2 regions of the Anaerocolumna sp. AGMB13020 genome follow, and region 2 is predicted to be linked to the other one. Evidence: riboswitches for the same ligand, from Rfam matches in the RefSeq annotation. Region 2 holds a riboswitch; the other holds the start of a gene.
The links. A riboswitch is a leader RNA that binds a small molecule or an ion and turns the genes downstream of it on or off. The one in region 2 is predicted to bind cobalamin.

Region 1 (3,952 bases), 620 kb from region 2:
CATCTGCCCCTATGCACCAACCGATACCCTGGAAGCAATCGAAAATCTTGCAGCTGTACTAAATCACGCAGCCGTGAAAGCGAAGGAATTTGGTATCAAAGTAGGCTATCACAACCATGGAGAAGAATTCAAAAAGATTGACGGAAAATATGCGCTGGACCTGCTGGCAGAGAAGACCGGTGAGAATGTCATATTGGAACTGGATGTCTACTGGGCAGCATATGCCGGAGTTGATCCGGTAACCTATATCAGGAAGTGGGGCAGTAAAATAGAATTGATCCATATGAAACAGATGAATGCAGCATTGGAGAATGTGGATATGGCAGAAGGTTGCCTGGATATGAAGCAAATACAAGAAGCAGCCACCTATGCCGCATATTTTGTACTGGAACACGAAGATTATGACAAGCCTGTATGGGAGAGCATCAGAAATGATTTTAAGTATTTATCAGAGATCTGATGACAGTATGAAACTACATTAGTGATTATAAAAATCACAAGGGAAAAATTCTGTAATTAGAAATATATGTAATTTTTTATAAGAAAAGTAAAAAATAAATGTCCAAACATAAGTATATTGTATAAGTACACAAATATCCTATGAAAGTAAATTATTGTTGTAACTGCAAGAATATGTTAAAATATAAACATCTAAACTAAATGCAACTTGCTGGTCGTCATAAATCGTAATGGGATTTATAGGAAAAGAAGGAGTGTGCTGCAATGGTACGAAAAATGAGTAAATATTTGGACATCGTAAAAATAGAGTTGCAAGATTTGATAAATGACATTACAGAATATATAGAAGCCTCCCACAAAGACCATGCCAACCGGACCATAAAGAGTTTTATATATCATGGAAACCTGACAATATATGAAAAGCAGCTCTATGGAATCAAAGAAACCTTAAAACTAATTGAAGAATTGGATGTATCCGAATACGAGACTCCCCAGGAACTGGCTAAAGCTTTAAAAGAGCAGATAAGGCCCTTCTTTACCACCAGAGGAATTCTCGAAGGCGGTTATTCTTTAACTGTAAAGAGAATAGAAGGAGCCAGAGACTACGTAATAAAAACCGAGAAGAAATAAAAAACCCAATATAAAAAGCAGTCTTGTATTGAATATTATTGCAAAGAGCCTTAAAAAGGTCAGAAAACCCGGCTTCCTCTTTGGAAGTTTTTGTCTCGGAAAGGTTCCTTATGACACTTATACTTCCGTAATTGCGCCAAGTTCCGAATAAACCACTGTTTGAGCTTCAAGAGACCATACGAACACCATAGATGGTTCATTAGCGAGTTTGGTTTATTCGGAACTGTCCTAAGCAATTACGGAAGTATTAGTGGAATAAGGGTTCTTATCCGAACAAAAACGTACAAAGAGGAAGCCGGGTTTTCGTCCACTGCCACAACCCCACGTCTTATAACCTCACCTCCATTTAGATTGACACAACCCCTCCATAATGATACACTTTAAAAGAAATATAAATACTAAAAGGTGCTTGGAGCATTTAAAATGCAGACAAGATAATAGGGAAATGGGTGAAAAGCCCATACGGTCCCGCCGCTGTAAAGGAAGAGTAACAGTTACCGCATAATCACTGTCACAAGATGGGAAGATAAACTGTTGCAAGGAAGCCTGAGTCAGAAGACCTGCCTTTTCGTATGTTTTATACACAAGTTACGGACGATGGCTCTGTGTATGCAATCATTTCCTGTATTGACCGGTATTAACAGGAAACTATTTAGGGTACCCTTTCACCCTGCAATCGTTCGTATACGAATGTGAGCAGCGTGTAAGGGTATTTTTTATTTACATCAGTTATACCATGAGGAAGGCTGATTCGCCTTATGAATGGGAGAAGATTGAAAGAGTAAACTTTCAACGGCAAAGTTGTGCCTGAAAATTCCAGGCACATATTGAGTGCACAAATGAAAGTGCAGGATTGGAGAAAAAATGAATAAGAAACAGAAAAAATTTGTGGTGGCCTTGGCAATCATCTGTCTTGGTGCTTCAATTACACCCAGAGTAAATGCCATGCACATTATGGAGGGTTATCTTCCCCTGAAATTTTGTATAGCCTGGGGGATAATTTGCATTCCTTTTTTTGCAGCCGGTTATTTTAATTTGAAACGAATTGTTACAGAACACAGAAAAGCTCTGATTGTACTGGCAATGTGCGGAGCTTATGCCTTTGTGCTTTCCGCTCTTAAAATACCTTCCGTTACGGGCAGCAGCTCCCATCCTACCGGTACCGGTCTTGGAGCCATATTATTTGGACCAAGCGTAATGAGTATCCTTGGTGTTATCGTTTTACTATTCCAGGCGCTATTACTGGCTCACGGCGGACTTACAACCCTTGGGGCCAATACCTTTTCTATGGCAATTGCCGGTCCTTTTGTGGCATATGCTGTCTATAAGCTCAGCTTGAAATGTAAATTGCCAAAGCTCACGGCAGTATTTCTGGCTGCTGCACTCGGTGATTTGCTTACATATTGCGTTACCTCTCTGCAGCTTGCCCTTGCTTACCCGGCAGAAGTAGGTGGTGTGGGAGCCTCCATGGTTAAATTTATGGGTATCTTTGCGGTTACCCAGGTGCCGATTGCAATTATTGAAGGTATTGTAACAGCACTGGTTGTAATGACACTTAGCTCCTATGCAGGCAATGAGCTGAAGGAAATCGGCTTTATGAAGGGAGGAATCAAAAATGAACAGTAATGGAAAGAAAGCAATTCTCTTAATATTATTGTGTGTTGTTATTGCAGTGGTTCCGCTGATAGTAATCAAAGATTCCGAATTCGGTGGTTCTGATGATGCGGCGTCTCAGGCAATCAGCCAGCTTACCGGTGGGGAGGAATATACCCCCTGGTTTTCACCTGTTTACGAGCCGCCGGGCGGGGAGACGGAATCCCTGCTATTTTGTCTTCAGGCAGCTCTTGGTGCCGGTATCTTTGGCTATGGTATTGGCGTACTGAAGGAAAGAAGGAAGTACACAAAAGAATAAAATTCGTGATGAGCTGAAGGGAGAACAAAATATGCTGTTAATTGATAAATTATCCTATTCGTCCAGGCTTAGGGATAAAAGTCCGGTCTTAAAAGCATTTCTTGCGGTTACTACCCTGTTGATGTGTGTAGCTGCAAGATCAGTTTTATTCTCCTTTCTGGTTCTCCTGTTAATGACAGGGCTGACCGTAATTCTGGGAGGAACGCCTGTATTTGATTACATAAGACTTATGTGCGTGCCTTTCGCTTTTCTGCTTCTCAGTACTGTCACTATTCTTTTTGGAATATCACAACATGAGGTTGAGGAACCCTTTATTAAAATCTTTGGATTATTCTATTACTTTGAAAGTGATAAACTTATTTTTGGACTGCAATTGATCACTTCGGCTTTCGGGGCAGTAACCTGTCTGTATTTTCTCTCTTTGACGACACCATTTACGGATATCCTGAGAGTACTTCAGCTGCTTCGTTGTCCCACAGTTCTATCGGAATTATTGTTGTTAATTTACCGCTTTATCTTTGTGCTTTATGAGACAGCGGCAGGGATAACCACGGCCCAGGAGAGCAGACTGGGCAACCGCAGTTTCAGGACCGCGCTTAAGGGAAGCACAGGGCTGTTTTCTATTCTCTTTATCCGGGCGATGAAGAAATCCTCCTCGCTCTATGATGCGATGGAGGCAAGATGTTACGATGGTACCATAAAGGTCTTATGGGAGAAGAAGAAGGCCGGAAAAGGCGAAATAGCAGCGGTAATTCTATTAGTCACTGTTTTAGGTATATGCAGCTATTCTCTAAAAAATATAGTTTGAGAGTTGAATCCCAGGAATTGGAGAAACATATGAATGTCTTAGAAATCGATAAGATTACTTATACTTACAGCGATGGAACGAAAGCTTTAAATGGACTAAGTCTTACAGTCAGGCAAGGAGAAAAGCTGGCTTTTGTAGGTGGG
Region 2 (3,952 bases):
AATCCGCATCCTCTTCTTCAAATGTTTCTGTTTCATAGATAAATTTATTGTAACTCTTTGAACCTGCGTGCAGATTGTTGTTACCATCATTTTTCTCTAAGGTATATGTCTTTCCGTTCAGTTCAAAAGATGCGCCGCCTATTCTGTTGGCATGTCTTCCAATGAAAGAACCGTAACCTGCCGGGTTCCCCTCATATCCTTTTACATTATCATAACCAAGGACTACATCATCATATTTGCCGTCTTTATCAGGTACAATAATATTTACGATGTTGGCACCAAAGTCCGTTAAGCTGACTGACATACCTTTCTTGTTGATCAATGTATATAGAGTAGCCTCTTCACCCGCTGAAGTTTTGCCAAAAGAATGTTTTTTAATGCTCATAGTCTTCTCCTTCTGTTCTTTTATACTTTCTAGAATAATCCATAAACCTAAAAAGTGCAAGTGTTTATTTGCTCATTATTGGTGGAATGGGTTGTGGGGGTGGACGCTGGATATGAGGGGAATTTATGCATTTTGCTGTTCGAGAACCCTTATTCTACTAAAATGCCAGCAACTGTTCAAAAGCAGGGTAAACAGCGCCAAACTCGCCTGGTAGCTATGGCTGCGGTAGTTTATTGTGCTCAGACAATGGCACTGCTTACCCTTATCACAGTTTCTGCCATTTAAGTATCCTAAGGAACCTCTCAATGCATCATGCATAAATTCCCCTCATATCCATCTGTTTGTCTACATACGGAACCTGCGTTTCTTTCGTATTGTTAACTCGTATATTTCATAGTAGCTGAATACTATAACGAGGTTGTGAATAATATGAAATTGGCACTTAATGTTGAGATTGATTCTGAGTATTTTCTATTTTTTATCAATAGTGGTGTCTTAGTATAATTATAGTGATATTGGTTCTGCGTATTTTCTATCTCCTAATGAATAGTGGTATTATAGAGTAATTATAGATTAATCCAGTCACCTATTAATTAAAATTAATATATAATATTTTATCGTTATTTATGCTGCTGACTTCAGATTATCAATTTACCATTTAAGGTATGATGAGATACAAATAGCAAATATATGGAATGAAATGTAGTGAATATGCAGATAATTGAGGGTTTTGTTTTAGCGGTTTGTATCGAAAGGCTCCTTATGACACTTAAGCGGCAGCTGTCGTGACTAGCGGGAAAAGTGCCAGTGTTTGAGCAGCTTCACGCTACCGATGCCACAGCGCTGCAGCGAGTTTGGCACTTTTTCCGCTTCTAGGAACGGCAGCTGCCACTTTAGTGTCATAGGGAGCCTTGAGCAACAAACCGAAAAAACAAAACCCTCAATTATCGTCCGTCCCCTAAAACTCTTTCCCTTTAGAACCGGAATACCTGCCTATAAAGTTGACAGGCCATGATACTAATGTTATACTTTATAAGTCTAAAATGGCAGTAAGTGGTCGCTGTTAATGGCGACATAATAGGGAAACAGGTTAAAGTCCTGTGCGGTCCCGCCGCTGTATGTGAGGAGTCTGTAGTTACCGCATGATTTTAGAATTCATGCAATCACTGGGGTATCCCGGGAAGATTAATTGCAGATATAGATTCATGAGCCAGAATACCTGCTTGCTGTCCGTACCGCATAAGATCCACGGAAGATGGAGAAATGGTACTTTTAATTTGCGTGCCCTTCTTTCCTGTTCACCGGATAAGGGTATTTTTTATGTTTAAGGAGGAGAATTATGGATAACAAAAGATCAATCAAAAAGCCCCTTATTGGCGTTATTATTTTCATCGTTGTAATTGCAGCTATGGCTGTTCTATACAATGTCTTTAAACCCGAGACCAGTAAAGGTGCTAAGACCATTACCGCAGAGGTTGTTTTAGCGGATGGCACAAGTAACTCTTATGAAATCAGTACCGACGCGGAATACTTAAGGCAGGCACTGGAGGAAAAGAAACTCATTGAAGGAGAAGAGTCCGAATATGGTTTGTATGTTAAAACAGTTGATGGCGTAACTGCTAATGAAGGCAATCAGGAATGGTGGTGCTTTACCAAAGGCGGTGAGAGCATCAATACTGGTGTTGACACCACTCCCATTGCTGATGGTGACCATTTTGAGATAACACTGGCTGTTGGATATTAGTTAGGCGTGTTATGGTACGCAGGGTAAGTGTGCTATAAAACTTTTACCTAATTTTACAGTGTCGCAAGCTTGCTTGCATTGTGTATGGGTATCCTGTGAATTCCTTATATGCATAATTCACAAATACATAATTTACACCCTGATATTATAGCAGAGCCACATCTGCAGGCAGATACGGCATGCAATAGGAGCTAGTATGAAAATTAAAGATATTGTCATTATCGGTCTGCTTAGTTCTGTACTTTTTGCTGTACAGTATATTCTCCAGGGGATTCCTAACATCGAACTGGTGTCTTTGCTGATCCTGGTTTATACCTCCATCTTAAAGAAAAAAACACTCTTCATTATTGCAGTATTTGTACTGCTGGAGGGTTTCTTTTATGGTTTTGGTATTTGGTTTATCGGCTACCTGTATGTCTGGTTTATTCTTTATCTCATTGGCAGATTGATTACCAGAAGGACACCTCCCCTGGAACAGTCCTCTATCATATGGGCGTTGGTTTCCGGTAGTTTTGGTTTATGCTTTGGTGGTTTTTTTGCCTTTATCAGCTTTTTGATGGGTTTGCAAAGCGGTGGTTTTCAAGGCGGGCTTAACAGCGCTTTTGGTTATTGGGTAAGCGGTCTGACTTTTGATATTATACATGGTATCGCTAATTTTATAGTTGCTCTTGTCTTGTTCAAACCTGTTTATAAGGTGCTAAACAGGCTGATGAAGAATTACTACGATGACGGCTGTCAGTCTATGAGTTCCTGATCATAATGCAATTTATACCAAAATGAAAGCCTTCTCCTTATATCAATTTGGGAGAAGGCTCCATTTTTCTTATTACCGGAAAAGACAATGCTTTTATAAATTCTTCTTCAAAGGATTCTTTGCCTGCAAGCTCCAGATGGTATACCTTCCGGCTGATTTCCTCTGCTTCTTCCATGGTTATTTCCTGCAGTAAGAGTTTTTTAGAACCGGCTAAGGCTCCGTTTCCTATATATTCTATAAGCTCTTCTTTTACATCCGGCAATAAACCTACACCTATGGCTTTGGTAACAGATAGTTTACTGCCAAAGTTTCCAGCAAGATAGATTTTATCAAGTTCCTGTACCTGAAGGCCTGCTTCCTGTAAAAGAAGTGCTATACCTGCTTTTATTGCACCGGTTGCCAGCTGAAACTCCCGAATGTCCTTCTGGGTGAGAGTTATTTCTTTCCGCTCTCTTTTCCATATTCGGAACAGATTCTCATCTCCTGCCACTCCTAAAAGCCGTCCGGTTTCATCGATATCTTGATGTACATAGAGTTCATAGATGCATTCTATAAGACCAGAACCGCAGATACCAGTTGGAGATACCTTCCCGTCTTCTTCCCCGATATAATGAAGCTCCAGCTTTCCATTTACCATTTTTGCTGATGTTATTGCACCGGCTTCTGCTCTCATACCACAAGAGATATTGCCACCTTCAAATGCAGGTCCGGCGGCGGTAGAGCATGCGGTCAGTCTTCCCTTGTTGCATAATACCATCTCTCCATTGGTACCGATATCCATGAGTAGAATCTTCTTCTTTTCCTTTTGGAGTCCCGTACTTACTATACAACCCATGGTATCTCCGCCTACATGTCCCCCAATTCCAGGCATTATAAAGACTGCTCCGTTCTCCTCTATATTAACGCCTGCCTCTTTGGCTGTCAGTGTAACACCGGTATAGCTGTCCATCTGAAAAGGAGCTCTTGAAAGCCTTCTTAAGGATCTGCCCAGAAAGAGTCCTGTCATTGTTGTATTTCCGGCTATCGCTGCTCTTTTTATCATGCTGACGTTTATTCCATACTCGAATGC

Region 1: linked by a shared signal. The riboswitch ahead of R2R35_RS09025 (energy-coupling factor ABC transporter permease) and the one ahead of R2R35_RS06580 (DUF4430 domain-containing protein) in region 2 are both predicted to bind cobalamin.

The regions. Positions count from the first base shown of each region.
Region 1 is NZ_CP136910.1:2,276,624-2,280,575, reverse strand. It holds gene R2R35_RS09035 (sugar phosphate isomerase/epimerase family protein) at 1-460, shown strand, start outside; gene R2R35_RS09030 (hypothetical protein) at 724-1,089, shown strand; cobalamin riboswitch at 1,476-1,671, shown strand; gene R2R35_RS09025 (energy-coupling factor ABC transporter permease) at 1,954-2,715, shown strand; gene R2R35_RS09020 (energy-coupling factor ABC transporter substrate-binding protein) at 2,705-3,001, shown strand; gene cbiQ (cobalt ECF transporter T component CbiQ) at 3,033-3,809, shown strand; gene R2R35_RS09010 (energy-coupling factor ABC transporter ATP-binding protein) at 3,839-3,952, shown strand, end outside.
Region 2 is NZ_CP136910.1:1,659,239-1,663,190, forward strand. It holds gene R2R35_RS06570 (aldose epimerase family protein) at 1-385, opposite strand, end outside; gene R2R35_RS06575 (hypothetical protein) at 479-670, shown strand; cobalamin riboswitch at 1,420-1,626, shown strand; gene R2R35_RS06580 (DUF4430 domain-containing protein) at 1,725-2,129, shown strand; gene R2R35_RS06585 (hypothetical protein) at 2,326-2,883, shown strand; gene R2R35_RS06590 (ASKHA domain-containing protein) at 2,921-3,952, opposite strand, start outside.